Regions from separate parts of the Halomonas sp. C22 genome, predicted to be linked through region 1. Evidence: predicted binding sites of a transcription regulator. Region 1 holds the regulator's gene; each other region holds the start of a gene.

Region 1 (10,293 bases):
AACGCCCGACTCGGTGTGGGTGCTGAACATGCCGAACATCGGGATCGGATTGCCGGTCAGCTGCATGGCGATGAACACCGCAGGAATGGTGTAGGCCACGATCAGTACGATGTACTGGGCCACCTGGGTGTAGGTAATGCCTTTCATGCCACCAAATACGGCGTACATGAACACGATGGCAGCGGCGATCCAGATACCCCAGGTGCTGGGCACTTCGAGGAAGCGAGAGAATGCCACACCAGCGCCGGTCATCTGGCCGATGACGTAGGTCACCGATGCGATGATCAGACACGCCACCGCCACCACGCGGGCGGTACGGCTGTAGAAGCGCTCACCGATGAAGTCCGGCACGGTAAACTTGCCGAACTTGCGCAGGTAAGGTGCCAGCAGCATCGCCAGAATAACGAAGCCGCCTGTCCAGCCCATCAGGAAGGTGGAGTTGGCGTAGCCGCCCGAGGCAATCAGGCCCGCCATGGAGATGAACGACGCGGCAGACATCCAGTCGGCAGCCGTGGCCATACCGTTGGTAATGGGGTGAACGCCGCCCCCCGCCACGTAGAAGTCTTTGGTAGACCCGGCCCGTGCCCATATCGCAATGCCGATATAGAGCGCGAACGACGCGCCTACGAACAAAAGGTTAATGGCAAATTGGCTCATGCTTGCTTACTCCCCCAGGCCAAATTTCTTGTCGAGCTGATTCATTCTCCAGGCATAGAAGAAGATCAGGCCGATAAAGGTGAGAATGGAGCCTTGCTGAGCGAACCAGAAACCCAGGTCCGTTCCGCCAACGGAAATGCTGGCCAGCAGGGGGCGGAACAGGATGGCGCATCCGTAAGAGACGAAGGCCCAGACGAACATGCACCCGAAGATCAGGCGTACGTTGGCCTTCCAGTACTCAGCAGCATTGGTCTTGTCGTCTGCCATTGTGTTGCTCTCCAGTTGTGATTTTTAGGGTTGGAAAGTGAACTCAAGATAGCGTGTGATCCATCAGGGCAACGCAGACAAGAGATACCGACGGTGGTGGACTCATTGAATGGCGTTACCAGGCACGTCACCTTATTGTTGTTAAGCCGTCAGCGTTGAGGTGTTCTCGAGTTGTTGTCAGCGGCTCTGGGTACATGGCTAGGGTGGTGTGCTTTAACCCTGTATGACTCGCTAATAATACTGGGCAATAAATGCAAAAAATAAATCCCAGACTTTGGTATCACGCCCCGTGGGCGGCTTTGTCTGGTCTGGATTTTTTTTTATATCTTGCTGTTTTTTAGAGAATAAGCGATCTTTTTCGCAGGGTGAGGCATGACGATGGGACAATGGTCTATAGCTCTGGCTAAACCAATGTTTGCTACCTTGGTAAAAGTGACCAAAGAGCTTTAAAGAAGAAATGGAAAAGCGCGACTTTAGTCGCTAAACCAAGGTCGTTAAGACGTTAGCTTTATAGCGTAAAGTAGCAGGTTGCAAAGCAGGTCAAAGAGAGTGACAGGTCAACAATAATCACAAAAGCCATTGCGTGGCGCGATACAAGGCGCTTGATCGAGGTTGCTACATGGTAGAAGTAGAGCTGTCTCAACTGCCATTTACCCTGCTGGACGAGGATGGCCGAGATCACGTGCGTCGGGGCATGGACCTGGCGTTTTTCGAGCGTGACGAAATCATTCTGGAAATGGGCCAGCCGGGCGTTTCGGTGTTCTTGATCCACAAGGGCGAAGTGGCCGAGCTGGATCCGACGCTGCCTGCCGCCAGCGCCCGTATCGGTCACTATACGGCGGGCGACCTGTTCGGCGCGATCAGCATTTTGAATGGCAAGAGCCGCTACCGTTTTCAGGCTGAAGACGAATGTCTGTGTTATGTCATGCCCAAGGCGCTGTTCAGCCAGCTGTGCCGACACTACCCGGCGTTCGAGCAGTTTTTCAAGCAGTCGCTGTCTCACAAGGCGCGCCTGTTGACCGAGAAGCGTGCCGATGGGGGAGTCACCATGGCGGGGTTCATGCTGGCCCGCGTCAGCGAGTGCATGCGTCAACCGCTGATGATGGATGCCCAGGCGTCCATTCAACAGGCCGTCCGACAGTTGAATGAAAGTCATGCCGACAGCCTGCTGGTGGCCACCGAACGCGGCCCAGGCATGGTCACCAAAACGGATTTGCTCAACGGTCTGGTCCTCGATAGCACTTCATTGGACACCCCGGTGGCTGCGTTGGCCAACCTTGCACTCGTCACTGTGGCCCCCGGGCAATATCTGTTCGAAGCCTTGATCACCATGACCCGCCATCAAGTATCACGCGTCGTGGTGATGGAGGAGGGCAGGGTGCAAGGGGTCGTAGAGCTGACGGACGTACTGGGGTTCTTCTCCAGCCGTAGCTATGTGGTCAGCTTGCAAGTGGAGCAAGCCGATAGCTTGCCTACCCTGGCATCGGCCAGTCAGCGCACGCCCGAGCTGGTCAAGGCGCTCATGGCCCAGGGCGTCAAGCTGCGTTTTGCCATGGACCTGCTGGCCGCGTTGAATGGCCGCATCATGAGCAAGGCGTGGGCCTTGACCGTACCCGAGCAGTATCACCCGCAAAGCTGCCTGATGGTCATGGGCAGCGAGGGCCGTGGCGAGCAGATTCTCAAGACCGACCAGGACAACGGGTTGATTCTGGCCGACGACTGCCAGTGGCCGGACGTGGCCGAGTGCATGAACACCCTGTCAGAGACGCTGGTGCAGCTGGGCTACCCGCCGTGCCCTGGCAACATCATGGTGTGTAACCCTGAGTGGGTGGGCACGGTGTCGACGTGGGAGTCGAACATCGCCAGGTGGGTGTCGGCCCGGGATGGCGACAGCCTGATGAAGCTGGCCATTTTGCTGGATGCTCACGGCGTCGCGGGCAACCCCGCGCTGCTGGACCGTGTGCGTGAGGCGCTGTTTGCGCGCTGTTCCCATGATGAGCTGCTGCTCTCCTATTTCGCCCGCGCAGCGCTGCGTTTCTCGACGCCGTTGACGCTGTTTGGCTCGCTGAAAAAGCCCCAGCACGGCATCGATATCAAGAAAGGCGGCATTTTTCCGATTGTTCATGGGGTGCGCACCATGGCGCTGGAGCGGCGCATCAAGGCGACCTCTACGCTGGATCGGCTCGATGCGCTGGCCGCCGACGGCCGCCTGGACCGCCGCTTTGCCGACGACCTGGGTGAGGCGCTGGCGCTGTTTACCGAATTGCGTCTTAAGCAGCAGTTGCAGGAGCTGAAAAGCGCGGGCGCCCGCGATGCCGATACCGGCAAGCGCACCAACCGAGTCGTGGTTCAGGAACTATCGTCGCTGGAGCGCGACCTGCTGCGCGAGGCGCTGCACATCGTCAAGGACTTCAAGCAGCGGCTGTCCCATCGTTATCATCTGGAGTATTCGTGAGTGGAATGCGGCTATTGGATAGGCACGTGGGTCTCTTGAGCGGCTCACTGAGAACGTTGGTGCAGCGTGAAAGCGATCGACGGCGGTTCGCGGATACGCCGCATGGCTGGCTGTTTCAGCCCTATATGGGCGAAGAAGCGGTGGCGCTGGCGTGCCGTGAAAGCCAGGCTCGCCCGGGCGAGCTGCGCATGGCCGCTGTCGTATTGACGCCGCGCCGGGTGTTGACCAGCCATGCCTGGAGCGACACGCTGACCATGAAAGGCGAATACATGCCTTATCGTCAGGAGCGAGACGACGCACCTGCTTCGTCAGTTGACTCGGGAGACCGGGTCGAAGCGTTGGCGGAGTTCATCGGCAATCGGCCAGTGGTGGGGTGGCAGCTGGATACCTTGCTGGCGCCGCTTGGTCGGATGTTCAAAGCCACGCTGGGGTTTGGGCTACCCAATGCCCAAGTCGATCTGGCTAGGCTGCACGCTCGTCAGCTACGCCGCTTGCATCCCCAGGCAGAGGTCGGCCCGAGCATCAACGAAGCGCTGTCATGCTGGTCTTTGCCGCTGGCCTGGCCCTCGGTGCAAAGCGAGGCCACGGCGGCGGCGCTGCTCTATCAGCGCCTGCAGAGTGAGCGCCTTTTCACGGTGTGAGCCGACGCGCTGCCGCTCGGTGTGGCCAGAGGCCGACGATGGGTTTGTATTGGGTCGCGCCTGCGAGTCTTGTAGAATAGCCGCTGCTCCTTCACCCATCGGCAGTACAACGACCATGTTATCACCTGACTTTTTCGACCCCTCCTCGGCGACGCGTGCCACCAATGCGGCGTCTGAACAGCAGCCTGAACTTCAGGATGCCAAACAGAAGCGCGAATTCAACAAGTTGCAGAAGCGTCTTCGTCGTGAAGTGGGCAACGCCATCATCGATTACAACATGATCGATGAGGGTGATCGGGTCATGGTATGCCTGTCGGGTGGCAAGGACAGCTACACCATGCTGGAAATCCTGCGCAATCTGCAGCGCAATGCGCCGGTCAATTTTTCCCTGGTGGCAGTCAATCTCGACCAGAAACAGCCGGGCTTTCCCGAGCACGTGTTGCCCCGTTACCTTGATAAGCTGGGTGTGGAGTACCACATTCTGGAGCGGGATACCTATTCGGTGGTGAAGGAGAAAACCCCGGAAGGCAAGACCACCTGCGCGCTCTGCTCGCGGCTGCGTCGCGGGTCACTTTACGGGTTTGCCGAGGAGATCGGCGCCAACAAGATTGCCCTGGGCCACCACCGGGAAGATATCCTCGAGACGCTGTTTCTCAACATGTTCTTTGGCGGGACCTTGAAGGCCATGCCGCCCAAGCTGCTGTCCGACGACGGCAAGAACATCGTGATCCGCCCCCTGGCCTACTGCAAGGAAGCGGACATTGCCGAATTCTCACGGCTGATGGAGTTTCCGATCATTCCCTGCAACCTGTGCGGGTCGCAGCCCAACATGCAGCGTCAGATCGTCAAGGACATGCTGGCCGAATGGGACAAGAAGCACCCGGGGCGGCTGGAGAGCATGTTCAAGGCCGTCACCAATGTGGCGCCTTCCCAATTGGCCGACCGGGCGCTGTTCGACTTCGTCGGGCTGGAAGCCAAACAGGCGGCGCTGATGGAAGGGCGGATTCAGGCGTTCAACGTGAGCTGATTGCCTGCTCCTCCTCTTCGGCCAGGGTGATGAGCCGCTGCAGGTCGAGAATATTGACCTCTCGGCCCGAGACGGCCACCACGTTCTGCTGCTGAAAGCGGCTCAGGATACGGCTGACGGTTTCGACGGCCAGCCCCAGGTAGTTCCCCATGTCGGCGCGAGACATGGAGAGCCGGAAGCTGTAGGGCGAGTAGCCGCGTCGCCGGAAGCGATCAGAGAGGGTAATCAGGAAGCTGGCCAGCCGCTGGTCGGCGGTTTTGCGCGATAGCAGGCGCATCATGCGCCGATCATCACGCAGCTCCTTGCTCATGCTGCGGTAAAGCTGGCCGCGCAGCTCCGGCAGCTCTTCCGATAGGGTGTCCAGGCGGTCGAAAGGAATCTCGCACACTGCGGTGGTTTCCAGGGCGATCACGCTGCCGGGATACTGCTCTTCATCGATACCATCCAACCCCACCAGCTCGCTGGGCAGATAGAAGTTGGTCAACTGATCGTTGCCGTTGCCTTCGCTGGTCACCTGTTTCAGGCTGCCGGAACGTACCGCATAGACGCTGGTGAACGCATCGCCCTGGCGAAACAGCGGTTCGCCCTTCTTGAGCGGTGCGCGGCGGCGGATGATGGCGTCGAACTGGCTCATATCCTCCAGCTCCAGGGCGAGCGGTAGGCACAGCGAGCTGAGGCTGCAGGTCTGGCAGCGCGCCCCTTGCAGCAGTGAACGCCGTTGGCTGGCAGGATATGGCATGTTGTTCTCCCTTTTCATTAGCCATCATAGGGTCAGGGGATGGATGTCTCAAGGTGCCGTTTATACGATCTTCGAGTAGCGTTGCGATGACTGGCTTTGCAGGCGCGCATCGAACGCCATGGCCAGGTGGCGAATCAGCAGCCGCCCGGTCGGTGTTGCCCGCAGGCGGTTCCCTTCGCGCTGCAGCAGGCCATCCCGCTCGGCGGGCTGCAGGCGCTCCAGCGCGCTGGCGAAGTAGACGGGAGGATCGATGTGCCAACGTTGGCCAACGCTGGCCAGGTCAATTTCCATATCGCACATCAGGCGCTCGATGACGTCTCTCCGTATTAGGTCGTCCTTATTTAAACGTACTCCTTTGACGGTTGCCAGCCGACCTTCATCCAATGCCGCTTCATACGCGGCCAGCTGGGTGGGGTTCTGGGCATACAGATCATCGATACGGGAAATGGCCGAAACGCCCAGGCCAATCAGGTCGCACTGGGCGTGGCTGGAGTAGCCCTGGAAGTTACGCTGCAGAGTGCCCTGGCGCTGTGCCTGGGCGAGGCTGTCGTCCGGGCGGGCAAAGTGGTCCATGCCGATATGCACGTAGCCTGCCTGAGTGAGCATCTCGATGGTGGTGCGCAGGATCGCCAACTTCTCGTCGGCGCTGGGCAGGTCTGTCTCGCTGATGCGCCGCTGGGGGGCAAAGCGGCTGGGCATGTGGGCGTAATTGAACACCGACAAGCGGGCCGGGTTGAGGTCGATGACCTGGCCAAGCGTGTCGGCAAAGCTCTGCTCGGTCTGAAACGGTAGCCCGTAAATCAGATCCAGATTGAGGGAGCGAAAGCCCAGCCGATGTGCTTCGTCCATCAGGGTTTCGGTCATGACCTTGGGCTGCACGCGGTTGATGGCCGCCTGTACCCTAGGGTTCAGGTCCTGGACGCCTAGACTGAGGCGATTGAAACCCAGCGACTGCAGGTGGCGCAGGGTAAAGACATCTGCTTCACGGGGGTCGATCTCGATGGCGTAATCGCGGTCAGGAGCGTTGGAGAGCCCAAACCTCGCGTCCAACCTGTCTACCAGGTCGCTCATTTGCGCCAGGGTCAGGAATGTCGGTGTGCCACCGCCCCAGTGCAGCTGCTGCACGGGCCGCCGAGTATCCAGATGGCGCGAGGTCAGCACCATTTCACGATCGAGGCGCGATAGGTAGGGTTCGGCCAGCTGGGTGTTCTTGGTGGCGATCTTGTTGCAGGCGCAGTAAAAGCAGATCTTGCGGCAAAAGGGCACGTGCACGTACAGGGAGAGCGGCCGTTGGCTGGCATTGCTGCGCGCCAGGGCTTCAGTGACGTCGTCGGCACCGATGCCTGCGTCAAAGGAGAGTGCTGTGGGGTAGGACGTATAGCGTGGGCCGCTGGTATCGTAACGGCGCAGCAGGGCCTCGTCCCAGGCAGGGGTCTCGGCCGCTGCGAGGTGAGGAGTTGCGGTGGCAGCAGAGGCAAGGGGCATGAAGAGACGCTCCGTGGTAACAGGGCAAAGTAGCCAGGTGGTGGGCCACCGGCCGGCATATGCCTGCATGCTAAGGCATCGAAGCGGGCAAAGCGTTGAGCTATATCAAGCTATGAGTGATGCGCCGTCGGCAGCAGCGACCAAAGTTGCCACAGGGCAAAGCCGATGATGGTCAAGGCAGCCACGGTGCGCGTGGCGGGGTGGCGAATGAGGTGGCCCATCTGGCGAGCCGCCAGGCCGGTGGCCAGCAGCGCGGGCAGCGTGCCCAGTCCGAAGGCGCCCATCAGCAAAGCGCCTTGCAGCGGGTCGGCCGTGGCCAGGCTCCAGGCTAGCATGGAGTACACCAGCCCACAGGGTAGCCAGCCCCAGATGGCGCCCAGGGCAAACGCCTGGGGCAGGTGCACGACGGGCATCAACCGTCGGCCCAGAGGTTCGAGATAGCGCCACAGGTAGCGCCCGGCGGCCTCGACTCGGAGCAGGCCTTTCCACCAGTTGGCGATGTACAGCGCCATCAGAATCAGCATGACCGCCGCCACCACCTGCAAGCCCACTCGGGCGGCCGGGGAGAGCGAGACCAGCGTGCCCAGCGCGGCCACCAGCGCACCGGCCACCATGTAGCTGAGAATACGCCCCAGGTTGTAGCTCATCAGCAGCCCGCCCAGGCGAGCAGGGTGACGCATGCTGGGCGGCACGGCGAAGGTGAGGGCGCTCATGATGCCACCGCACATGCCGATGCAGTGTGCCCCGCCCATGAGGCCAAATACCCAGGCCGCCAGCAGCGGCGGCAGGTCCAGCCCGGTCGGGTTCATGGCGGGGGCTCTTGGTCGCGAGGCGGTTTGGCCCTGTTTTTTCGCTCGGCGCGCTGTTCGGGGGGCAGGTCGTTGTCGTCGTCATCGAACAGGATGCGGTGGGCAGGGCCTTCCAGGTCTTCGAACTGGTCGTGCTTCACCGCCCAGAAGAAGGCCCAGACCGCGAGGCCGAGCAGGATCAGCGATAGCGGAATCAACAGGTACAGAATGCTCATGCAGTCACCGGTGTAGCGGCGGCGATGCTGGGGGTTGGAGCGCTGCGCCAACGCGATAGACGCAGGGCGTTGCCCACCACCACCAGCGAACTCAGCGACATGCCGATGGCGGCCAGCCAGGGCGGAATGAGCCCCATGGCGGCCAGCGGCAAGGCCGAGAAGTTGTAGCACACCGACCAGATCATGTTTTGACGCATGATGCGGCGGGTGGCCTGGGCAATATCCACGGCATCGTGGATGCGCATCAGGCGTGGGCTCATCAGCACCGCATCGGCGCGGGTACGCGCCAGGTCGGTGGCACCGTTCATGGCAATCGCGACATCGGCCCCGGCCAGCACGGGCACATCGTTGATGCCATCACCAATCATCACCACCCGTTCGCCCTGGGTCTGCAGCTCGCGCAGCCGGTTCAGCTTGTCCTCGGGGGACTGGCCCGCGTGCCAGGTCTCGATATTGAGCTGATCGGCCAGGCTTTCCACGGCTTCCCGGGTATCCCCGGAGAGCAGCTCCACCGCCAGACCGCGTGCTTGCAGGGCCTCCACGGTTTGCGCGGCGTCTTCCCGAATGCCGTCATGCAGCTTGAACCAGGCGCGTGGCTGGTGATCTTCGCTCAGCAGCAGCCACTGTCCGCTGCCCGGCACCGGGATGCTTTGCTGGCTGGCGAAGTCGGGTTTGCCCAACCGCCAGACGGCTCCATCAAGAGTACCCTCGAGGCCGCTACCGGTATGGCTCTTCACATGTCGGGCCTGAAGCGTGGCATCCCGGAAGGGGCGGAAGGCGCGGGCGATAGGATGCTCGGAGTGGGCTTCCAGCGCGGCGGCAATGGCGCGTAGATGCTCGCTATCGTGATGTCCCAGCGGTTGGGTCTGGGTGAGCTGCATTTCACCGCGGGTCAGCGTGCCGGTCTTGTCGAAGATGACGCGGGTAACGTTGGACAGCGACTCGATGGCATCGGCGCGAGTAATCAACACGCCCCGCTGGCGCAGCTGGCCGTGGCCGGCGGTTAGCGCCGTGGGCGTGGCCAGAGCCAGTGCACAGGGGCAGGTGACCACCAGTACCGACAGCATGATCCAGAGCACTCTCGATGGGTCGATGATCCACCAGGTGATGGTGACACAGGCCGTCACCAGCAGTAGCCGAAGGACGAACAGGTGGGCCATGCGGGCGGCCATTTGCGCCAGGCGGGGGCGGCTGGCAAAGGCGCGATCGGTCAGGTCGACGATGCCTGCTACCCGAGCCGTACTGCCGGGGTGGGTGACGCGCATGGTTAGCGGATTTTCCATGTTCTGGCTGCCGCCCACCACGCTATCGCCGATACGCCGGGTCACCGGCAAGTACTCGCCGGTCAGCATGGATTCGTCGAGGCTGGATTCGCCCTCTTCGATCACGCCATCGGCAGGGACGCCGTGGCCCGGCTTGATCAATACGCGGTCGCCTACCGTCAGTTCGCTGGCCGGCAGAATACGCTCACTGCCATCCGCCTCCAGACGAATGGCCGAGACCGGCAGTACGCCGCTCAGCGCATTGCCGCTGTGGCCGCTACGGCGCCGCGCGCGGCCTTCCACGTAGCGGCCAAACAGCAGAAAGAAGGTGAACATGGCCACGGAGTCGAAATATACCTCGCCGACATCGAACAGCACCGCATAGCTACTGGCCAGGTAAGCGCCGCCAATGGCTAGCGAGACCGGCACGTCCATGCCTAGCACGCCGCTTTTCAGGTCGCGCAGGGCATTGCGGAAAAAGGGCTGTGCCGAAAACAGCACCACTGGCGTTGCCAGCGCAAACGAGAGCCAGTGGAACAGAGCATAGAAATCGGCGCTCAGCTCCCCTGGGTCCGACACATAGATCGGTATCGAGAACATCATCACCTGCATCATGCCCACGGCGGCTACGATCAGGCGCCGCACGTTCATGCGCTCTTCGTGTTGCAGGCGCGCCTGGGCCTGATCGGGCTCGTAGGGTTGGGCGTCGTAGCCAATGCTGGCCAGCTCGGCCAAC
Region 2 (10,293 bases), on a different contig from region 1:
CCTTCCAGAGAACGCTCAACACGCCCAACGCACCTTTCGATCGTTATTTGCGGGGTGATATGGACGCCATCAGCGATCAGGCAAAAGAGGGTATGGTGGCTTTCGTGGATAATGGCTGTATCGCCTGCCATCGCGGCGCCAACTTTACCGATAGCCAGTTCCACGCCATTCAGGTGCCGGGGTCGAAAGATTTGGGTCGCTACGTGGTGACTGGCGAGGAAAGAGACCAGTACCGCTTCCGCACCCCCACCTTGCGCAATGTCGGCGTCACTTACCCGTACATGAACAATGGTGCCACCGAAACGCTTGAAGAAGCGGTGGCCATCATGGGCCAGGAAATGCTGGGACGTGAGTTTGACGAACCCACCATCGATAACATCACGGCGTTTCTGCACTCCCTGACAGGTGAAATGCCCGATTTCGAGGTGCCCGCTCTACCCTGATGCACTATGCCGCCGCCCATAGGGGCGGCGGCAGGCTATGTCAGGCTGCCTCCAGGCGCTTCAGCAGTTCGGCGCGTCGCGCGTCGCTGACGAAGGCTTCTTCCATGGCATTGCGGTTCAGCCATTTGAAGGTATCTTCTCCCCAGCCAAAGGCATCGGCACAGGCGATATGATTTTCGAGCAGCCCACCACCAAAATAAGCAGGATCGTCAGAGCTTATAGTGACCTTCAGCCCCGCTTCCAACAACGCCGGTAGCGGATGCTGATCCAATTGATCGACCACTTTCAAGCTGACATTGGAGAGCGGGCACACGGTCAGTACCGTTTGAGACTCCTTGAGGCGCTGCACGACGTCTTCGCTTTCGAGACAGCGCACGCCGTGGTCGATGCGCTGAACGTCCAACAGGTCCAGGGCTTGCGTAATGTAAGCGGCAGGCCCCTCTTCGCCCGCATGGGCCACACGCACCAGCCCAAGCTCTTTGGCGCGCGCAAACAGGGCCTGAAACTTCTCGGGCGGGTTGTCACGCTCGGCGCTGTCCAAGCCAATGGCATCCAGCATTTTCCAGTAGGGTGCCGCCTGCTCGAGAACGTGAAGTGCCTCGTCGGCTGGCCGATCTCTCAGGAAGGCCATGATCATGCCTACTGAAAGATCCAGCTGACTCTCGGCCTCCTGCTTGGCCCTGAGCAGTCCCGCCATGACCACCTCCAGAGGCACTCCACGCTGCAGGTGAGCCTGGGGATCGAAGTGCATATCGATATGCAGCACGCCTTCCGAGCGGGCACGCTTGAAATAATCCATGGCCAGGTCATAGAAGTCCTGTTCGCTGCGCAAGACGTTCATGCCCTGGTAATAAAGATTCAGAAACCCTTGCAGGTCTTTGAAATCGTAAGCTGCCTTGGCCTCTTCGACCGTGGCATAGGGGAGTTCGATGCCGTTACGCTCCGCCAGTTGGAACATCAATTCCGGCTCGAGAGAACCTTCGATATGCAAGTGAAGCTCAGCCTTGGGAAGGTGTCGTAAAAAGTCGTTCATGGTCGCCGCCTACTTGCCGATTCGGTGAATATCAAAGTGAAGTATCGTGAATTAACTTACCACCATCAAGCCACCATTGATGAGCCAAACCCGGCACCAGGGCCGCATCATCCACTTGATGAACAAAGAAAATCGCCGTACGGCCTACCAACCAGGCGTCCAGCGAGGCCGCCACGTGCCGGGCGGTTGCCGCATCCACTCCCGCGAAGGGCTCATCCAGCAATACCACCGAGGGCGAGCGTAAGAACAACCTCGCCAACGCCACTCTGCGCGCCTGCCCGCCTGAAAGCTGCTGCCCTCTTTCTCCCACCTGAGTCGCCAACTGACGAGGCTGGCGTTTCGCCCAGTCCGAGAGAGCGACCTGGGCAAGCACCTGCCAAAGCTCTTCGTCTGTCGCGTCAGGCTTGGCGATCCGCAGGTTATCGGCCAGCGATCCATCGAACAGGTCTATTTGCTGGGGGAGGTACCCCATATGTGCTGCGCTACTTTCGAGGGTAATGACAGAGGGTGCATGCTCCGCCACCCACACGTCCCCTTCAGTGGGAGAGATGCGGCCCATGATCAAATTGGCCAGCGTCGATTTGCCCGAACCCGAAATACCCATGATGGCACCGCGTTGACCGGCGGGCAGGGTCAGGGAAACCTGGCATATCGCCCAGCCCGCCGCATCCGGATAACGGAACATGACCTCACGCAGTTGCAGGGCATGGCCACCATCGTCATCCGGAAGCGAGCCCACACGCGTTTGCCCTTGTGTCGCCTGCAGAGCATTCAGCCGCTGGGCCGCCCCGTGGCTGGCGCCAAACCGCACAAAAGCAGCAGGCAGGCTGGCCAACACTTCGTTGATACCAAACACGGCAATCACGGCCATGACCATGATGGGGCCCACCACGCGCTGCTCGGCCAGTGCCAGACTACCCAGCCAGAGCACACCGATGATCAACAGCCCCGTTACCGCCATCAGTAGCGCATTTCCCAGCGCGGCCTTCGCGGCCAACTGACGCTGGTTATCCAGCGCTTGCTGTTCGTGCGCTCGTATTTTCCTGCGGTACCAGTCACTGGTTCGGTAGCTCATCAGCTCAGCGGACGCCTGTACCTGATCCAACACCAGCCGCCGAAGCTCCTCCTGATCATCCACTTGCCGATGGCTGTTGGTGAAACCCAGCCTGGCAAAGCCCAGGGTGATGACCAGCCACAGCAGCGTCAATACACAGGCCACGACGGCTCCCACCAGCGGTAACCAGATAGCGATGAAACCTGCGACGATCCAGACACTCAACAAGGCCACTACTGGCGGCACCAGTAGGCGCAGATACAGGCTATCCAGGGCATCGATATCCGCCGTCAGGCGACTCAACCACTCACCGACTCGCCGACGCCGCAGCGATGCGTCATCCAGGCGCGTCAAGTCACCGAAGACGCGATAGCGTAAATCCGCCAGCAGCGTCAGCACGGTATTGTGGTTGTAGAGCCGCTCGGTGTATCGAGCGACGGTGCGCAGCAAGGCAAAAAAACGAATGCCGCCGCCGGGCACATAAATATCCAGTGATGACGGCAACCCAGCCGCCAGCGCAATGCCCGCCAGGGCACACGCCGCAATGAACCAGCCGGACAAACCCAGCAGCGCAAGGCCAGCCAGCAACGTTACCCATACCAGCAGCGCACCCACGAGGAAGCGCTGCCTGCGCCTTAACATGAGTGCCAGCCATGGGCTCAGGTCATTGTGCAGAAATTTCATGGCGCCACCTCGTGAAGCTGGCCGTCTCGACACACCCAGTGGCGAGTGGCAACGGCCATCACCGCAGGGTGATGTGTTGCCATGACCAACGTTCGCCCTTCCGCCGACCAGGCCAGCAGTGCGTCGATCACGCTCTTTTCCGTCGCCGAATCAAGGCTGGCCGTGGGCTCATCCAATAACACCAGCGGTGCCTGGCTGAGAAATACTCGAGCCAGGGTCAAGCGCTGCGCCTGACCTCCCGACAAGCCGACCCCGCGCTCCCCTACCACCGTCTCCAGGCCATGGGGCAAGGCAGCCAACAGCTCACCCAGGCCTGCGCTTTCCAGAGCCTCCTGCATGGCAGCCGGTGTCGCCTCAGGCGCCGCCAGGCGCAGGTTATCGGCCAACGAGCCTTGAATGATGCAGGGTGATTGATCCAGCCACGCCACTTGTTCGCCCTGGCGGACTCTGCAAGCACCACGCAGAGGCGCCATAAAACCGGCCATCAGCGCCAGCAAGGAAGATTTGCCACTGCCTGACTCTCCGGTAATGACCACCACATCTGCCTGACGTATCGTGGCCGAGACGCCCGTCAAGACCGTCGAGTGCCGACCATAGCCCACCTCGACATCCACCAATTCAATCGATGCATCGGGTTCGACGGGGGCGTCAAACCGGGTCGGCACCACGTCAGGCTCATTGAGGATGGTCACGATACTCTCTGCCGCCCCCAGCGCCGCAGCACGGTCATGATAATGCTGCGAGAGGGTGCGCAAGGGCTGGAAGAACTCCGGAGCCAGTAGCAACACCGCCAGACCACTGAACAGGGTCAGCGAGGGGGAAGGACCGTAATCGATATAGCCCAACAGACCAAACCCCACGTACATGGCGACGACGGCGATAGCCACCGAGGCAAAAAATTCCAATACCGCTGACGAAAGAAATGCCAGCCTGAGAGTGCGCATGCTCAGGCGGCGATACTGGTCGGTGGCATACCAGACGTCCTGCTGGGCAGCACGCGTATGACCAAATAGCTGCAGCGTCGTCATGCCGCGTACGCGGTCGACGAAATGCGCCGAGAGCCTGGCAACGGAAGCAAACTGCTCCTTGTTGAGACGCTCTGCCCCCATGCCTACCAAGGCCATGAACAGCGGAATCAATGGCGCAGAGAGCAGCAAGAAGATGGCCACCAGATAGTCGAGCCAGCCCACCACGACGGCAATCAGCAGTGGCAGCAAAAGCACGATGCGCATTTGCGGGAGGAAGCGTGCGAAATAGCCATCGAGGGCTTCGATGTGCTCGACCGACTGGGTCGCCAGGGCTCCGCTCTGCTGCCGCGTCATCCAGACCGGGCCTAGCGCGGCGACCTTGTTCAAGACCTGCTCACGAGCGTACTGACGGATGCGCAAGCTGGCAGTTGCACTGAACAACTCTTGCAGGGCAAGAAACAGTGAGCGCAACGCCACGGCGACCACCAGGCCGAGCAGCACGGGCACCAGCGTGACAGGTGAGCGGCCATGAACGACCAGTTGCTCGATCGACCACGCCAACCCGACCACCAGCAAGATCGTCTGAGCGCCGGACAGCACGCCGAAGCACGCCGCCAGCGCCAGCCGAGCACGCTCACGACGAGCCAGCGTGCTCAGCCAACGGCGCGGCGTCAACGAATTCGACTGGGCCGCAGGAGGGGCCATGAATCAGTGGTACCCTTCGCCGACGCGCACCTTGCCGCGGAAGACCCAGTAGGTCCAGGCGGTGTAGGTCAGGATGATCGGAATGACGAACAGCACACCGATCAGCAGGAACAGCTGAGATTCAGGGGCGGAGGCGGCATCCCACAGCGTGTAGTTGGGGGGCACGATGATGGGCCACTTGCTGACGATCAGCCCCAGGTAAGTGAACACGTAGATGCCGATGGTGGCCACGAAGGGAATGCCCTCGTCACGACGTTTCACGGAGCGATACACCATGAAGGCCGACAGCAGCGCCAGTGCCGGGAATATCCAGATCAGCTGCAAATGACCGAACCAGCGCTCCCAGACCACCGGATTCACGAACGGTGTCCAGATGCTGATGATACCGAAGACGCCCAGTACCAGCGCCAACAGCAGCGGCGTCACCTTGTAAGCCCACTCCTGAATATGCCCCTCGGATTTGAGGATCAACCAGGTGGCTCCCAGCAACGCATAACCTGCCATCAGGCCGAAGCCGGTCAGTACCGAGAAAGGCGTCAGCCAATCGAAAGCGCCACCTGCAAAGGCAAAGTTTTCGACATGAAACCCCTGGATGTATGCACCGACCACCGCCCCTTGAGCAAAAGCGGCCACGCCGGAGCCCCAGCAGAAGGCGCGGTTCCACCAGCGACGATTGCGCCGGGACTTGAAGCGGAACTCGAAGGCCACACCCCGGAAAATAAGCCCCGCCAGCATCAAGAACACGCCAATATAGAGTGCCGGCAGGAAGACCGAATAGACCAGCGGGAAAGCCCCGAGCAAACCGGCACCCGCCAGCACCAGCCACGTCTCGTTGCCGTCCCAGACCGGCGCCACGGAGTTCATCATCACATCCCGGGCGTCTTCGTCCGGGGCGAAGGGATACAGAATCCCAAGCCCCAGATCGAAACCGTCCATCAGCACGTACATCATCAACCCGAACCCGATGATGCCTGCCCAGATTATCGTCAGATCAAACATTTCCATGTCTCAGTTCCTCACCGGGTCGACATCGTCATCAAAGGGAGTTTCCGTGGCCGACAGTGGACGCATGGGGCGTCTGAAATTGTCGCCTGCCGTTTCACGCTCTTCCTTGGGCAGCATGCCGTTACGCACCACGCGGGTCAGATAGTAGATACCGGCATAGAACACCACCGCGTACACCAGCACGTAGCCCACCAGCGTAAACAGCGCCATGGGGCCGGTCAGCGAAGGCGTAACGCCTTCCGCATGGGTCATCATGCCGTATACCAGCCATGGGGCACGTCCTGACTCGGTCACGATCCAACCAGCCAGCACGGCGACGAACGGCATGGGGATCATGTACACCAGCGTCTTGAGGAACCCGGTATGCTGATGGAATTTGCCTTTGCGACGCAGCAACAGCCCTGCCAAGGCGGTGGCAATCATCAACAGACCGATCCCCACCATCACGCGGAACGCCCAGAAGACGATCCAGACCGGTGGCTGCTCTTCAGGAGCAAATTCATTCAGCCCCTGAATAACCCCATCCGTAGAGTGGGTCAGGATGAGGCTGGCAAGATTGGGAATGCCGATTTCAAAGCGATTGGTTTGCGCTTCCTGGTCCGGGATGGCGAACAGCAGCAACGGAACGTTGCCAGAGGTTTCCCAATGCCCTTCCATGGCCGCCACTTTGGCCGGCTGGTGCTCCAGGGTATTCAAACCATGGAAGTCCCCCACGACCGCCTGGGCTGGCGCCAGAAACAGCAGCAACCAAAGGCACATGGAAAGCGCTCGACGGTTGGCTTCCGGGTCGCGACCACGCAGCAGGAACCAAGCACTCACACCGGCCACCACGAAGCCACCGGTCAAGAAAGATGCCATGGCCATGTGTGCGAAGCGGTAAGGAAAGGAGGGATTGAATATCGCTTCGGTCCAGGAAACCACGTGGAACCGATAGTCGATGAGCTCTACCCCTGCCGGCGTATGCATCCAGCTGTTGGCAGAAAGAATCCAGAACGACGAAATGAACGTACCGATCGCCACCATGATGGCAGCAAACAGGTGCACCCCTTGTGGCACCTTGCCTCGGCCAAAGAGCAGGACACCGAGGAATGCCGCTTCAAGGAAGAAAGCAGTAACGACCTCGTAGCTGAGCACCGGCCCGAGGAAGTTGGACGCTGCCTGGGAGAAGTTGCTCCAGTTGGTGCCAAACTGGAAAGACATGACGATCCCGGAGACTACGCCCATTCCGAAAACCACGGCAAACACCTTGGTCCAGAACAGTGCCAAGCGGTCCCAAGCGGGGTTGTTGGTCTTGAAGAACAGCCCATGAAGCAGCGCTATATAAGACGCCAGTCCGATGGTGAAGACCGGAAAGATCGCATGAAACGATACAACGAAGGCGAACTGCATTCGCGATAGTACAAGGGGGTCGAGTTCCATCACACGCTCCTAAGACCTGGATCAATATCCCATCAATGGGTTACACAAGCTTAGTTGAGCCTTAATGGCACTGCATTTTAGTTATAAGCACTAAGCTTATTCTTTAGCTGTGTTGCATTTTAACGCTTCGACACCCGTTATACAGCGCAAGTTTGCCCAAAAAGCTGTGTCGCATTGACGCATGCCATTCAGGCAAACTGCTCTTTTTCAATTAAAAAAAGTCATGTCATCACCACCAGACTGACCATGTAGCCGGTGTAGGCGACAAACAGGGAAAACAGCACGCCACCCTCCAGACGATTGATCCGCCGCGGACGGCCACGCCAGGAGAATGCAAACAGCACCATCATCAGCGTCATGAAGGTCATCACGCTCCAGTCACGCACCAGCACCTCACGACCCGCTTCGATAGGCGTGATGACCCCCGCCAACCCTACCACGGCCAAACTATTGAACAGATTGGAGCCCACCACGTTGCCCAGCACCATATCGTGCTCTTTGCGCCTCAAGGCACTGATGGACGAGGCAAGCTCGGGTAGCGACGTACCGACGGCCACCACCGTCAAACCGATGATGAGATCGCTGACACCAAATCCTACGGCAATTTCTACCGCGCCCCACACCAACAGACGCGAGCTGGCTACCAACAGCACTAACCCCACCAGCGTCCACATCAATGCCATACCACGTGACAGCGGCTTGCTGTCCAGGCTCTCCGTCACTTCATCGGTCAGTGCATCCGCCTGATGACGCCGTGACTGGATGATACTGACCGTAATGAATATCCCCAGCGCGGCCAGCAGCAACACTGCCTCACCGCGAGAAATCCAGCCATCCATCAGCATGTAACCGGTCAGCAGCATGACCGCCACCAATAGCGGCATCTCCTTGCGAATAACGCTGGAGTGCACCGCCAGCGGCGCTATAAGCGCCACAAAACCCAGCACCAGCCCTATGTTGGCAATATTGGATCCGTAAGCATTGCCTACCGCCAGCCCGGGATTACCCTGCATGGCCGCCAGTACGGAGACCATCATTTCAGGGGCCGACGTTCCGAATCCGATCACCAGCATACCGATCAGCAGTGGCGACAACCCCAACCACCGCGAGGTAGCAGCAGCGCCATCGATAAATTTTTCAGCACTCCAGATCAGCAGGACGAGCCCTACCACCACTGCTACAAAGGCAAGCAACATTTCGGTTCCTTAATGTCATCGTATTAGGCACTATCGCGGCTGCATCCTTGTCGAACCGGGAGGCGGGGTCAAGCACCGAGTTCAAGAGAAGCGAGGTGTCCCTGATTTGACACTCACGTCTCGGCTCTATATTGATTTAAAATGCGCCAACTATCGAGAGTTTGCTATTACCTGATGTCTCTTTCATGAAACGACCCACCCTTTCCATGCATACCCCCGCCGTGGACTGCACGCCCCCCGAGGCACGCGTCCAGCGCAGACGGCTGCGCGCCTGCCATGAGTGCGACTGGGTCTCGGCCCTGCCCCCTTTGGGCTCGGGTGAGAAGGCCTCCTGCCCACGATGCTCCCATGTGCTGGTCAAGCGCCACCGCTACCCCGCGCAACGTAGCATGGCACTGGCCATTGCCTCACTGGTGGCACTCATCCTGGCCGTTTCGTTTCCTTTCGTCAGCTTCAGCGTAGGCGGTATCGGCAACCGCATCGAGCTGACCCAGACGGCCACGGCGCTGATCAATTTTCATCAGCCTGTCGTGGCCATCGCAGTGATCATGACCATCGTGGTACTGCCTGCGGTCTACCTGACGGGGGTCATCTGGCTACAGTTCGGGCTACTGCGCGCCCGCCCGCTGCCATTGAGTCGTGATATCGCTCGCTCGCTGGCCCACCTGACCCCCTGGATGATGGCCGATGTATTCATCATCGGCGCGCTGGTCAGCCTGATCAAAGTGGCCGGCATGGCACAGATCGAGCTGGGCATCTCCTTTTGGGCCTTCTGTGTGTTCGCGATCCTGCTACTGATGACCACACAGTCCATCGACGCGGACTGGATGTGGTTTTCATTGGAGGGCGAGCCACTGGCACCGGAAGGCACCCTGACGGGTGCCACGGCGGCGAGCCAGAACGTGACGGGCTGCCCCACCTGCGGGCTGGTCAACCGCCTGGATAAGGGCCATGGACGGTGCGTTCGCTGCCACGAAAAATTGCACACACGGCTTCCGTACAGCTTGCAGCGCACCTGGGCGCTGCTCTTTGCTGCGGCGATCATGTATATTCCTGCCAATGTCTACCCCATCATGACCACTACCAGCCTTGGCCATACGGCACCCTCGACCATCATTGGCGGTGTTGTGCAGCTTCTGCAAATGGGGTCATGGCCCGTGGCTGCGGTGATTTTCATTGCCAGTGTCATCGTGCCTGTCGGCAAATTGGTCGCGCTGGTATGGTTATGCCTGATGATCAATCGCAGCGACGAGCTCAACGCCAACAGCCGCACGCGGCTATATCGCATCACCGAGTTCATTGGCCGCTGGTCCATGGTGGATGTATTCGTGGTAGCGATTCTCGTTGCCCTGATCCGTGCCGGTTCGCTGATGTCGATCACCCCCGGCCCCGCAGCACTCGCTTTTGGCGCCGTGGTCGTGCTGACCATGCTGGCCGCCATGACGTTCGACTCTCGCTTGATCTGGGACTCCCCGGCTCCATGCCCTGCCCGCCGCACGACGGCCACCAAGGACGCTATTGATGGCTAATGATGTAACCCCCAACACCGATACTGACAACGAACTCCACCGAGCCAAAGCCTCTCGGCAGAAACGGCTGTCGCCCATCTGGATCGTACCGCTCGTGGCCGTCATCATTGGCCTGTGGCTGGTGTATGACAACTACACCAGCCGTGGCACCTTGATCACGTTGACCATGAGCAACGCCGAAGGCATCGAGGCAGGCAGCACCTTGATACGCAGCCGCAACGTCGAGATTGGTCGCGTACAAAGCGTGCGCCTGTCGG
Region 3 (10,293 bases), on a different contig from region 1:
ACGCCCCCCGCAGTGAAGCAGAAGCCCTGGATTACCTGAGCCAGCTGGCACGCCAGAACCGCGTGGCCAAAAGCTACATTGGCCAGGGTTATTACAACACTCATATGCCCGCCGTGATTCAGCGCAACGTGCTGGAAAACCCAGGCTGGTACACCGCCTACACGCCTTACCAGCCCGAAATTTCTCAGGGGCGCCTGGAAGGTCTGCTGAATTTTCAGCAGGTGGTCATGGATCTCACCGGCATGGAACTTGCCAACGCTTCCCTGCTGGATGAGGCCACCGCCGCCGCCGAGGCCATGGCGCTGTGCAAACGCGGCAACAAGAAGAGCAAGTCCAACACCTTTTTCGTGGCCGAAGACGTCTTCCCGCAAACCCTGGACGTCATCAAGACCCGCGCGGAATTCTTTGGCTTCGAACTGAAGATTGCACCGGCGGAGCAACTGGCAGACGAGGAGGTGTTCGGCGCGCTGGTTCAGTACCCGTCCGCCAGCGGCAACATCACTGACCTCGCCCCGCTGCTCGCCAAGGCCCAGGAAAAGGGCGTCATGACCTGTGTCGCCACGGATCTGCTGAGCCTGGTACTGCTGAAAGAGCCCGGTATCTTTGGTGCCGACATCGTCGTGGGCAGCTCGCAGCGCTTTGGCGTACCCATGGGCTTCGGTGGCCCACATGCAGCGTTTTTTGCCACCTCCGACAAGCTCAAGCGTTCCATTCCGGGCCGCATCATCGGCGTTTCAAAAGACAGCCGTGGCAAGACCGCGCTGCGCATGGCCATGCAGACCCGCGAACAGCACATTCGTCGCGAGAAGGCCACTTCCAACATCTGTACCGCCCAGGCGCTGCTGGCCAACATTGCCGGTTTCTATGCCACTTATCACGGTGCCGAGGGGCTGCGCAAAATTGCTGGCCGCGTTCACCGCCTGACCACCCTGCTGGCCACCGGCCTGCAACAGGCGGGCGTGCAGCTGGCCAACGATAGCTGGTTCGATACGCTGCGCCTTGCGCAGATCGATGCTGGCAAGATCCATGGCCGCGCCATGACCCATGACATCAACCTGCACTACTTCGCCAATGGCGATGTCGGCATCAGCCTCGACGAAACCACGACGGCCCATGACGTCGCGACCCTGTTCGATGTCCTGCTCGGCGATGAGCACGGTCTTTCCGTCGCCGCCCTCGACGAGCAAGTGGTGGAAGGCAAGCTGACAGGCATTCCGGCAGAGTACCAGCGGGAAAGCGACTTCCTGAGCCATCCGACGTTCACGCGCTACCGCAGCGAAACCGAAATGCTGCGCTACCTGAAACGCCTGGAGAACAAAGACCTCTCCCTGGCTCATGCCATGATTCCGCTGGGCTCATGCACCATGAAGCTCAACGCCACCAGCGAGATGATTCCGGTCTCTTGGCCTGCCTTCGCGCATCTGCACCCCTTCGCGCCTCGCGACCAGGTGGCGGGCTATCATCAGATGATCGACGAGCTGGCCGCTTTCCTGGTGGAAGTGACCGGCTATGATCATATCTCCATGCAGCCCAACTCTGGCGCTCAGGGCGAATATGCCGGCTTGCTGGCCATTCGCCGCTACCAGGCCGCCCAAGGCGAAGCCCACCGGGATGTGTGCCTGATTCCCAGCTCTGCCCACGGCACCAACCCGGCATCTGCCGCCATGCTGAGCATGGAGGTGGTGGTGGTCGAGTGCGACGCCAACGGCAACATCGACCTGGCCGACCTGACCCAGAAGGCCGAGCAGTACAGCGAGCGGCTCTCGGCGGTAATGATCACCTACCCGTCTACCCACGGCGTGTTCGAGTCCCACGTTCGTCAGGTGTGTGAGGTGATTCACCAGCACGGTGGCCAGGTCTACGTGGACGGTGCCAACATGAACGCCCAGGTGGGGCTGACACGCCCAGGCGACTTCGGCGGGGATGTATCGCACCTCAACCTGCACAAGACCTTCTGCATTCCTCACGGGGGTGGCGGTCCGGGCATGGGCCCCATTGGCGTCAAGGCGCATCTGGCTCCTTACGTTTCCAACCACGTGGTCACGCCCATCGATGGCGTACAGCCCGGTGGCGCAGTGTCTGCTGCCGCCTTTGGCAGCGCCTCGATCCTGCCCATCTCCTGGGCGTACATCAAAATGATGGGCGCGCGGGGGCTGCGCGAGGCAACGGAGATCGCCATTCTCAACGCCAACTACATCGCCAAACGGCTGGCGCCGTCCTACCCGATTCTCTATCGCGGCCAGAACGGCTATGTGGCCCACGAGTGCATCATCGACATCCGCCCGCTCAAGAGCGCCTCGGGTATCAGTGAAGAAGATATCGCCAAGCGACTGATGGACTATGGCTTCCATGCGCCGACCATGTCGTTCCCGGTACCCGGCACGCTGATGATCGAGCCTACCGAGTCCGAATCACTCTACGAGATCGACCGTTTCTGCGACGCGATGATTGCCATTCGTGAAGAGATCGCGCGCGTCGAGAATGGAGAGTGGCCGCTGGACAACAACCCGCTGGTCAATGCACCGCATACCCAGGCCGACGTCATGGACAGCGACTGGCAGCGCCCCTATGACCGCCAGCTAGGGGCTTTCCCCAGCGAAGCCGTCGCCGCCGCCAAGTACTGGCCGTCGGTCAACCGAGTGGATAACGTCTTTGGTGATCGCCAACTGGTGTGCTCGTGCCCCAGCATTGACGAATACCGCCGCTAGGCAAGCCCCCCTCACACGCCTCTGGGGCCCTGTTCAGGGTTCCAGAGGCGTCGTTTCTTGTAGCCGCTGATCATGGAAGCCCTTGAGCAGCTTCTCGTAACGCTTGGGCAACACGGAATCCTTGCGCCGCAGCAGATAGAGCACTTCGTGAATGACCTGCGACAGTGGCAGCGGCTTCACCTGGCGCTGCCAGGGAGAAGTTTCCAATACCAGCCGTGACACAACGGTAAAGCCGAGCCCCCGGGCCACGGCGTCCAGCACCATGCTGACTTCGTTGGTAAACCCCTGATGGCGAAAATGCGTCATGGAGCGGAACTCGTCGGGGAAGTTGGCCCGTAGCAGCGCGTTGGCGTGATTGATGCCATCGTAGTAATTGATGAAGCCCAACCCCATCAGTTCGGCCAGGGTACTGCCCGCAAAGTCGGCGGGTACCACCAGGCACAGAGGCTCCTTGTGCCAGACGGTGCAGGCAAGCTCGGTATGGTTGAGCTGCTCGGTGACGATGCCGATATCGTAACGCCCTTCCAACAGGTCGTTGACGATTTCATGATTGAAAGCAAAGCTGTAGTTGACGGTCAGGCTGGGGTGCATCTGCTGCTGCCCCAGGATGTAGGGGTAGAACATCAGTCCGACGCTGCCTGGGGAGGCAATGCGGCACTCGCCGCTGTCCAGCGAATCATCGTCCAGACCATGCCTGAACTGCTCATGCTCGGCGAACAGCTTCAACGCATAGTCGTAAGCGCGACGACCAGACTCGGTCAGCGTAAAACTGCGCCCGTGACGCTCGATCAGCGCTTTATCCAGATAGGTTTCCAGCTTTCTGACGTGCTGGCTGACGCCCGGCTGCGTCATCTCCAGGCGTCGCGCGGTGCGCGTGAAACTGCCCGTTTCCACCAGCGTGATAAAGGTACGAAAGTATTGAGCGTTGAACATGGGTTCCCGGCAACTTCATCATTAACGGTCACTGTCACAGTGAGGATCATCAGGGCGCCTGGAATGGATGCCTACCGGCGCCAAGCCTCTAGCCTAGCATAAAAAACGACCGCCTCGGGCACGGATGCCCGTAGCAGGGCAAGGCAGCTGAACGTGAGGGAGCAGCATGCTAGTATGCCGATTGGTCATGACCATACTCAGGGATAGTCCATACAATGACGCAACCTTCAGCACCCCGCGCCACCATTTCCAGCATCATTTCTCCCGAAGGCAGCCTGGAAGTGCTGTCTCAGCACGAGGTCAATCGCCTCAAGAGCACCTCGAAAAGCGGGTTGCATGACTTGTTGCGCCGCTGTGCCCTCGCCGTGCTCAACTGCGGCAGCCCTACCGATGACAGCCTGGCCCTTCTCGAAGCCTACAAGGATTTCGACATCGAAGTGCTGCAGCAGGATCGCGGCATACGCCTGAAGCTCACCAACGCCCCAGCGGAAGCCTTCGTTGACGGACGCATGATACGCGGCATTCGTGAGCACCTGTCGTCGATCATCCGTGACATCGTCTACGTCTATAACGAGATCCAGCATCATAATCGCTTCGATCTCAGCACTGGCGAAGGCACCACCAATGCCGTGTTCCACATTCTGCGCAAGGCGGGCACGCTGAAGCCGGGCCGCGACCCGAGCCTGGTAGTGTGCTGGGGCGGCCACTCTATTTCCCGTGAAGAGTACGAATATACCAAGGACGTCGGCTATCACCTGGGGCTCCGCGACCTGGACATTTGCACCGGCTGCGGCCCGGGGGCCATGAAAGGCCCCATGAAAGGTGCCAACGTCGCGCATGCCAAGCAGCGCCGCAAGGAAGGCCGCTACCTGGGCATTTCCGAGCCTGGCATCATCGCTGCAGAAGCCCCCAACCCGATCGTCAATGAACTGGTGGTGATGCCGGACATCGAAAAGCGCCTGGAAGCTTTCGTGCGCCTGGGCCATGGCATCATCGTGTTCCCTGGCGGCGTGGGTACCGCCGAAGAGATCCTTTACCTGCTGGGCATTCTATTGCACCCCGGCAACCAGGACATCCCCTTCCCGCTGATCTTCACCGGCCCCGCCAGTTCCGCCGCCTACTTCGAGAAGATCGACGAGTTTCTGGTCTACACCCTGGGTGAAGATATCCGCCGCTTCTACACCATTATCACCGGGGACCCGGCGGCCGTGGCGCGCAAGATGCGCGATGGCATCCACCAGGTCAGCGAGTTCCGCCGCCAGCACCAGGATGCGTTCTACTACAACTGGCGCCTGACCATTGCCCGCGAGTTCCAGGCACCCTTCGAGCCTACCCACGAAGCCATGCGCAGCCTGGCGCTGCACCGCCAGCAGCCCACCCACGAGCTGGCAGCCAACCTGCGCCGCGCTTTTTCGGGCATCGTGGCAGGCAACGTGAAAGAGCCGGGCATTCGGGCCATCGAGGCTCACGGGCCTTTCGAACTGACCGCAGAGCCCGAGCTGATGCAGCGCCTGGACGACCTGCTCGGCTCTTTCGTGGCCCAGGGCCGCATGAAACTGGACGGACAGCCCTACACGCCCTGCTATGTGCTCAAATAAGCCCATGTACTCAAAAGAGCCGAGAAACGCCGCATGATCGTCGCTTTCCTGACGCTGATGGCCGCGGGGATCATCAAGGGTGCCATCGGCTCTGGCGTACCGGTCATCGTCATTCCCGTGCTGACCATGCTGTACGACGTCAAGCTGGCCATTGCCGTGCTGGTGGCCCCGAACCTGTTCAGCAATGCCCTGCAGGTCTGGCAGTACCGCCACCATCTGCTGCCGCATCGCTTTCTGCTCTGGTTCGGCCTCTCCGGTGGGCTGGGCATCGTGATCGGCACCTGGGGGCTGGTGGTGCTGTCGCCCACGCTGCTGTCGCTGGGCGTGGCGGCTGCCATCGTGCTCTACCTGGCCATCAAGCTGGCCAACCGCAGCTTTACGCTGCCCTTCCCGCTGGCGCAGCGCATCGTGTTGCCGGTGGGGCTGGTGGCAGGCGTGCTGCAAGGTGCGGCGGGCATGTCCGCCCCGGCGTCAGTGACCTTTCTGAACGCGATGCGCCTGGAGCGCCCGGTGTTCATCGGCTCGATTTCGGTGTTCTTCGTGGCGATCACGCTGGTACAGATCCCGGCTCTGCTCAGCGCCGGGATTCTCACCTGGGAGCGCTCGTTGTACAGTCTGGCTGCCCTGCTGGTCATTCTGGCAGCCATGCCCCTGGGCGCCAGGCTGGGCAAACGCCTGCCGCATCGCTGGTTCGACAGGCTCATCATGTGCCTGTTGGCCACGATTGCCATCAAGATCGTCGTGGATGCATTGATGGCCTAGTCTATACTGGTGCATGATCGTTGCCGAACCGTACTCGGCATTCATGTCATGTATACTTCTTGACTCTTTATCTCTGACTTCAGCACCAAGGAAAGGAGCGACCCATGGAAATGATCAACCAGTTGAGCGATGGCAAGGCCAAAGCCTTTGCCAAACACTGTTTTGAAAGCTATTCCCCGGAAGAACTGAACGCGGCGGCGGCGGGCAGTCCTGACAAGGACCAGGCCGACCACTGGGGCATTACCGAAGGACAGTGGCAAGAAGCCGTGACAGCGGCCCTTGCCGACCATAAAGCCCAGAGTGACTGAACACCTCTTAACGCTCTGACGTTGCCGCTGCCTGCCCATGGCAGGCGGTGGCACTCACCTCCTCCGGCGCAAGATGCTTTTTTCCACCTCGACCACGCCATACACGGCCATGCTTCCCATCAGAATGGCGAGCCAGTGGTGAGCAGAAAGCCCCTCGCTGACCAGCACGAACTGCAAGAAGGGTAAGTAGGTGAACCCCAATTGCAGCAGCAGGACCAACCCGATGGCAAGCCACACCGGCCGACTGCCAAAAACGCCTTTCCAGGTCAGCGTGCTGTTGAGCAAATAGCGGCTATTGATCAGGTAAGCGGCACTGCCCGCCACCAGCATGTTGACCGCCCCCGTGCGGGCCAGCGCTTCGCTACCCCCCTGCCCCAGAATCCAATTGAACATACCGAATACGCCCAGCAGCAGCAGTAGCGACACGAACACCACGCGCCAAAGCAAAAAGAGATCCAGCAGCGGCGCTTTGGGGTCCCGGGGCGGGCGCTGCATCAGATCCTTCTCGCCAGATTCGAACGCCAATGCCAGGCCCAGCGTAATGGCCACCACCATGTTCACCCAGAGCGCCTGCAGCGGAGTCACCGGCAGGCTCGTGCCCGCCAGCACGGCCAGCATGATGGCCAGCCCCTGGGCACCGTTGGTGGGCAGGATGAAGGTAATCGTCTTGCGAATGTTGTCGTAAACCTTACGCCCCTCTTCGATGGCGTGGACGATGGTGGCGAAGTTGTCGTCGGCCAGCACCATTTGCGAGGCATCCTTGGCCGCTTCCGTTCCTTGAATGCCCATGGCGACACCCACATCTGCCCGTTTGAGCGCCGGGCCATCGTTGACCCCATCACCCGTCATGGCGCATACGCCTCCACGCGCCTGCATGGCCTTGACCAGCCGCAGCTTGTGCTCTGGCGACGCCCGAGCAAACACATCCACCTCCAGAATGATCGCTTCGAGCTGCTCATCGGTCATGGCCTCCATTTCACGCCCGGTCAAGGCCCGCTCGGTGTGCTGAAATCCCAGCTGCCGCGCAATGGCCAAGGCAGTGGCAGCATGGTCTCCGGTGATCATCACCGGGCGAATACCGGCGCGCTGGCAGCGTTTCACCGCCTCGATGGCCTCTTCACGGGGCGGGTCCAACAGCCCTATCAACCCCAGCAGGCGCAACCCCGACTGCACATGAGGGTGATCGAGCTCAGCGCCTTCTTCCATTGGCTTCTCGGCAATCGCCAGCACCCGCAAGCCTTTCGAGGACAGCGCTTCGATATGCGCCTCCCACTCGCTGGCCACCAGCGGGGCTTCGCCTTCATCGGTGATCACATGGCTGCTCATTTCGATAATGCGATCCGGCGCACCCTTGACCAGCAGCTGCCGCCCACCCTTAAGGTCATGCAGCGTGGCCATGTACTTGTGCTCTGACTCAAAAGGAATCGCATCGAGACGCGGGTACTGCTGGCGCAATGCAAGGTGATCGAGCCCCGCTTTCTCGGCGGCCACCACCAGCGCCCCTTCAGTAGGGTCGCCAAAGATGCGATAGCGTTCATCTTCCTGGTGCAGCTCGGCATCGTTGCACAGCACGCTGGCCAACAGGCAGCGCTGCAAGGCAGGCTCATGGGCCAGTCCATTGCACTGCTCCTCGGCGGCAGCTCCTTCCCGGTATAGCTTGCCATGCGGGGCAAAGCCGATACCCTCGAGCGTGAAACGGGCATCCTGCAGCCAGATTGCCTGGGCAGTCATCTCATTACGGGTCAGCGTGCCGGTCTTGTCGGAGAAAATGGTGGAAATCGAACCCAGCGTTTCCACGGCGGGCAGCCGCCGGATGATGGCCCGCCGCTTGGCCATGCGCTGAACGCCTAGCGCCAGGCCAATGGTTACAATCGCAGGCAGGCCTTCGGGAATGGCCGCTACCGCCAGGCCCACGGCCGCCATGAACATCTCGCCCAAGGGCTGCTGATGCAGCCAGTTACCCAGCAGCGCCGTGATCCCAGCGGCCAGCAGGATAAACACCGCCAGCACTCGGCCAGCTCTATCCAACTGCTGTAACAATGGCGTCTTGATCTGCTCAACACTGCGCAGCAGCTCGGAAATTTTGCCAATTTCCGAGCGCCCTCCGGTCGCCACCACCAAGCCACGGGCGTTCCCCTGCACGACCAGCGTGCTGGCAAACGCCATGTTCGAACGCTCGGCCAGCTCGGTATCGTGGGCCAGCGGCGCGGGCTGCTTATCGACGGGCACCGACTCACCGGTCAGGGCAGCCTCATCGGTTTTCAAGCGCCGTACTTCCAGCAACCGAACATCCGCAGGTACGCGATCCCCGCTCTCGAACAGCACGATATCCCCCGGCACCAGCGCCTCGGCGGGCACCGTGGTACGCTGGCCATCGCGCAGCACGTTTGCCTGGGGAGACAGCATGTTGCGAATACTGTCCAGCGCCTGCTCGGCCTTGCCTTCCTGGAAAAAGCCGATCAAGGCAATAATCAACACCACGCCCACGATGGCGGCCGCATCGACCATGTGGCCCAGCAGAAAGCTGGCCACCGCCGCGACCACCAGAATCAGCATCAGGATATTGGCAAACTGCGCCAGCAACCGCTTGTACCAGGGGCGCCCCTGGGCCTGCTCCAGGCGGTTTTCTCCATACTGAGCCAAACGCGCCGCTGCTTCCTCACAGCTCAAGCCTTCACGGGTCGCCGACTGTTGCGCCAATGCTTCGTCTACCGACAGCCCATGCCATGCCTCGGGCGTTGCAGCCTGCTTGCCTGTGCGACTCATCCCTGCCTCCTGATCGATGCGCTTGAGTAGACCTTCCACCTGCCCAAGAGCATACCGTACCCGGCTGCACAGAATGATTTCCACCGTTCAAACCTTGACGTATATCAAGAGACACCAACATGAGCCAACGAAAAAAGCCGCTGCAATAAATGCAGCGGCTTTTCGATATTGGTCGGAGTGACAGGATTCGAACCTGCGACCTTTGCAACCCCATTGCAACGCGCTACCAAGCTGCGCCACACTCCGATGCCCGTTGGCTTTCGCTTCAGGACGGTGCGTATACTAGCGCTTTATCAGCCAAATGAAAAGCCCTTTTTGCGCTTTCTTTTCAAATGCTTGCCGTGTTGCGTTGAAAAGCACCCATCAGGCTAGCGATCCGCGTTTGTCAGCAGCGTCGCCATGGCATCGTACACGCCGGGGGCGGTTACCAACAGCTGCTCTGGGAAAAGGTCGGCAGGAATGCCTTCCGGCACCTCGACCAAATGCCCCACGCGTGCACCGGCTTCCCGGGCGATCACCCAACCTGCCACAAAATCCCAGGGGGATACGGTTTCGTAATAGGCATCCAGGCGCCCACAGGCGATGTCGCAGATATCCAGCGCCGCCGCCCCGTTGCGCCGGATGTCCTGGCAGTGGGTCAATACGGCTTCGAAACGCGGCAGCAGAGCCTTGCGGGCCTGCTTGTCGTAGGGAAACCCGGTACCGACCAGCGTGCTGGCCAGCGTTTCGGCACCGCTGGGCTGGATAGGCCGCTGGTTGCAGTAGGCCCCCAGCCCTTGGGCAGCGCTGAAGGTTTCATTCAGAAACGGTGCGTGAACGACGCCTACCTTGCCCACGCCCTGCTCGATCCAGCCAATCGACACCGCCACATGGCGCTGGCCCTGGGCAAAGTTCACCGTGCCATCGATAGGGTCCACGACCCATAGTTGCTCGGCGGGATGATAGAGCGCCTGTTCGGGGCTCAGCTCTTCGCTTAATTTTGCCTCACCGGGAAAGTGCTCTTCCAAGCGCTGGCTGATTCGCTGGTCGACAGCGACATCGACATCGGTGACCAGCTCCATGCCGTCTTTAAGCCGTTGGGCGAAGTTCTGCTGCTCGCGCGCCTCGCGGATCATCTGCCCCGCCTCTTCGGCGATGGTAATTGCCAGCGCCAGGCGCGCTTCCAGGGTATACGCTGCCATCAGGTTGCCTCTTCTAACGAACAATGGATGAGTCAAT

Evidence for each region. The regulator FNR, encoded in region 1, switches genes on or off when oxygen is low (the NO sensors DNR and NnrR bind a similar motif). The targets are predictions, from matches to a motif close to TTGATNTANATCAA.
Region 2: a site for FNR is predicted at 7,323-7,336, ahead of FEU76_RS12230 (cytochrome ubiquinol oxidase subunit I). Genes of this name have one in related genera too.
Region 3: a site for FNR is predicted at 9,170-9,183, ahead of FEU76_RS10310 (HAD-IC family P-type ATPase). Genes of this name have one in related genera too.

The regions. Positions count from the first base shown of each region.
Region 1 is NZ_VBVC01000001.1:145,858-156,150, forward strand. Features, by position in the region: gene FEU76_RS00705 (sodium:solute symporter family protein) at 1-657, opposite strand, end outside; gene FEU76_RS00710 (DUF4212 domain-containing protein) at 664-924, opposite strand; gene FEU76_RS00715 (DUF294 nucleotidyltransferase-like domain-containing protein) at 1,544-3,379, shown strand; gene FEU76_RS00720 (DNA polymerase III subunit epsilon) at 3,406-4,020, shown strand; gene ttcA (tRNA 2-thiocytidine(32) synthetase TtcA) at 4,136-5,047, shown strand; gene fnr (fumarate/nitrate reduction transcriptional regulator Fnr) at 5,034-5,786, opposite strand; gene hemN (oxygen-independent coproporphyrinogen III oxidase) at 5,847-7,271, opposite strand; gene FEU76_RS00740 (sulfite exporter TauE/SafE family protein) at 7,382-8,080, opposite strand; gene ccoS (cbb3-type cytochrome oxidase assembly protein CcoS) at 8,077-8,295, opposite strand; gene FEU76_RS00750 (heavy metal translocating P-type ATPase) at 8,292-10,293, opposite strand, start outside.
Region 2 is NZ_VBVC01000005.1:247,496-257,788, reverse strand. Features, by position in the region: gene FEU76_RS12255 (cytochrome-c peroxidase) at 1-443, shown strand, start outside; gene FEU76_RS12250 (adenosine deaminase) at 484-1,476, opposite strand; gene cydC (thiol reductant ABC exporter subunit CydC) at 1,508-3,214, opposite strand; gene cydD (thiol reductant ABC exporter subunit CydD) at 3,211-4,887, opposite strand; gene cydB (cytochrome d ubiquinol oxidase subunit II) at 4,891-5,892, opposite strand; gene FEU76_RS12230 (cytochrome ubiquinol oxidase subunit I) at 5,896-7,311, opposite strand; gene FEU76_RS12225 (calcium/sodium antiporter) at 7,533-8,507, opposite strand; gene FEU76_RS12220 (paraquat-inducible protein A) at 8,693-10,036, shown strand; gene pqiB (intermembrane transport protein PqiB) at 10,029-10,293, shown strand, end outside.
Region 3 is NZ_VBVC01000004.1:207,102-217,394, reverse strand. Features, by position in the region: gene gcvP (aminomethyl-transferring glycine dehydrogenase) at 1-2,708, shown strand, start outside; gene FEU76_RS10330 (LysR family transcriptional regulator) at 2,742-3,641, opposite strand; gene ppnN (nucleotide 5'-monophosphate nucleosidase PpnN) at 3,857-5,239, shown strand; gene FEU76_RS10320 (sulfite exporter TauE/SafE family protein) at 5,273-6,001, shown strand; gene FEU76_RS10315 (hypothetical protein) at 6,106-6,309, shown strand; gene FEU76_RS10310 (HAD-IC family P-type ATPase) at 6,364-9,075, opposite strand; tRNA gene FEU76_RS10305 (tRNA-Pro) at 9,245-9,321, opposite strand; gene FEU76_RS10300 (inositol monophosphatase family protein) at 9,444-10,256, opposite strand.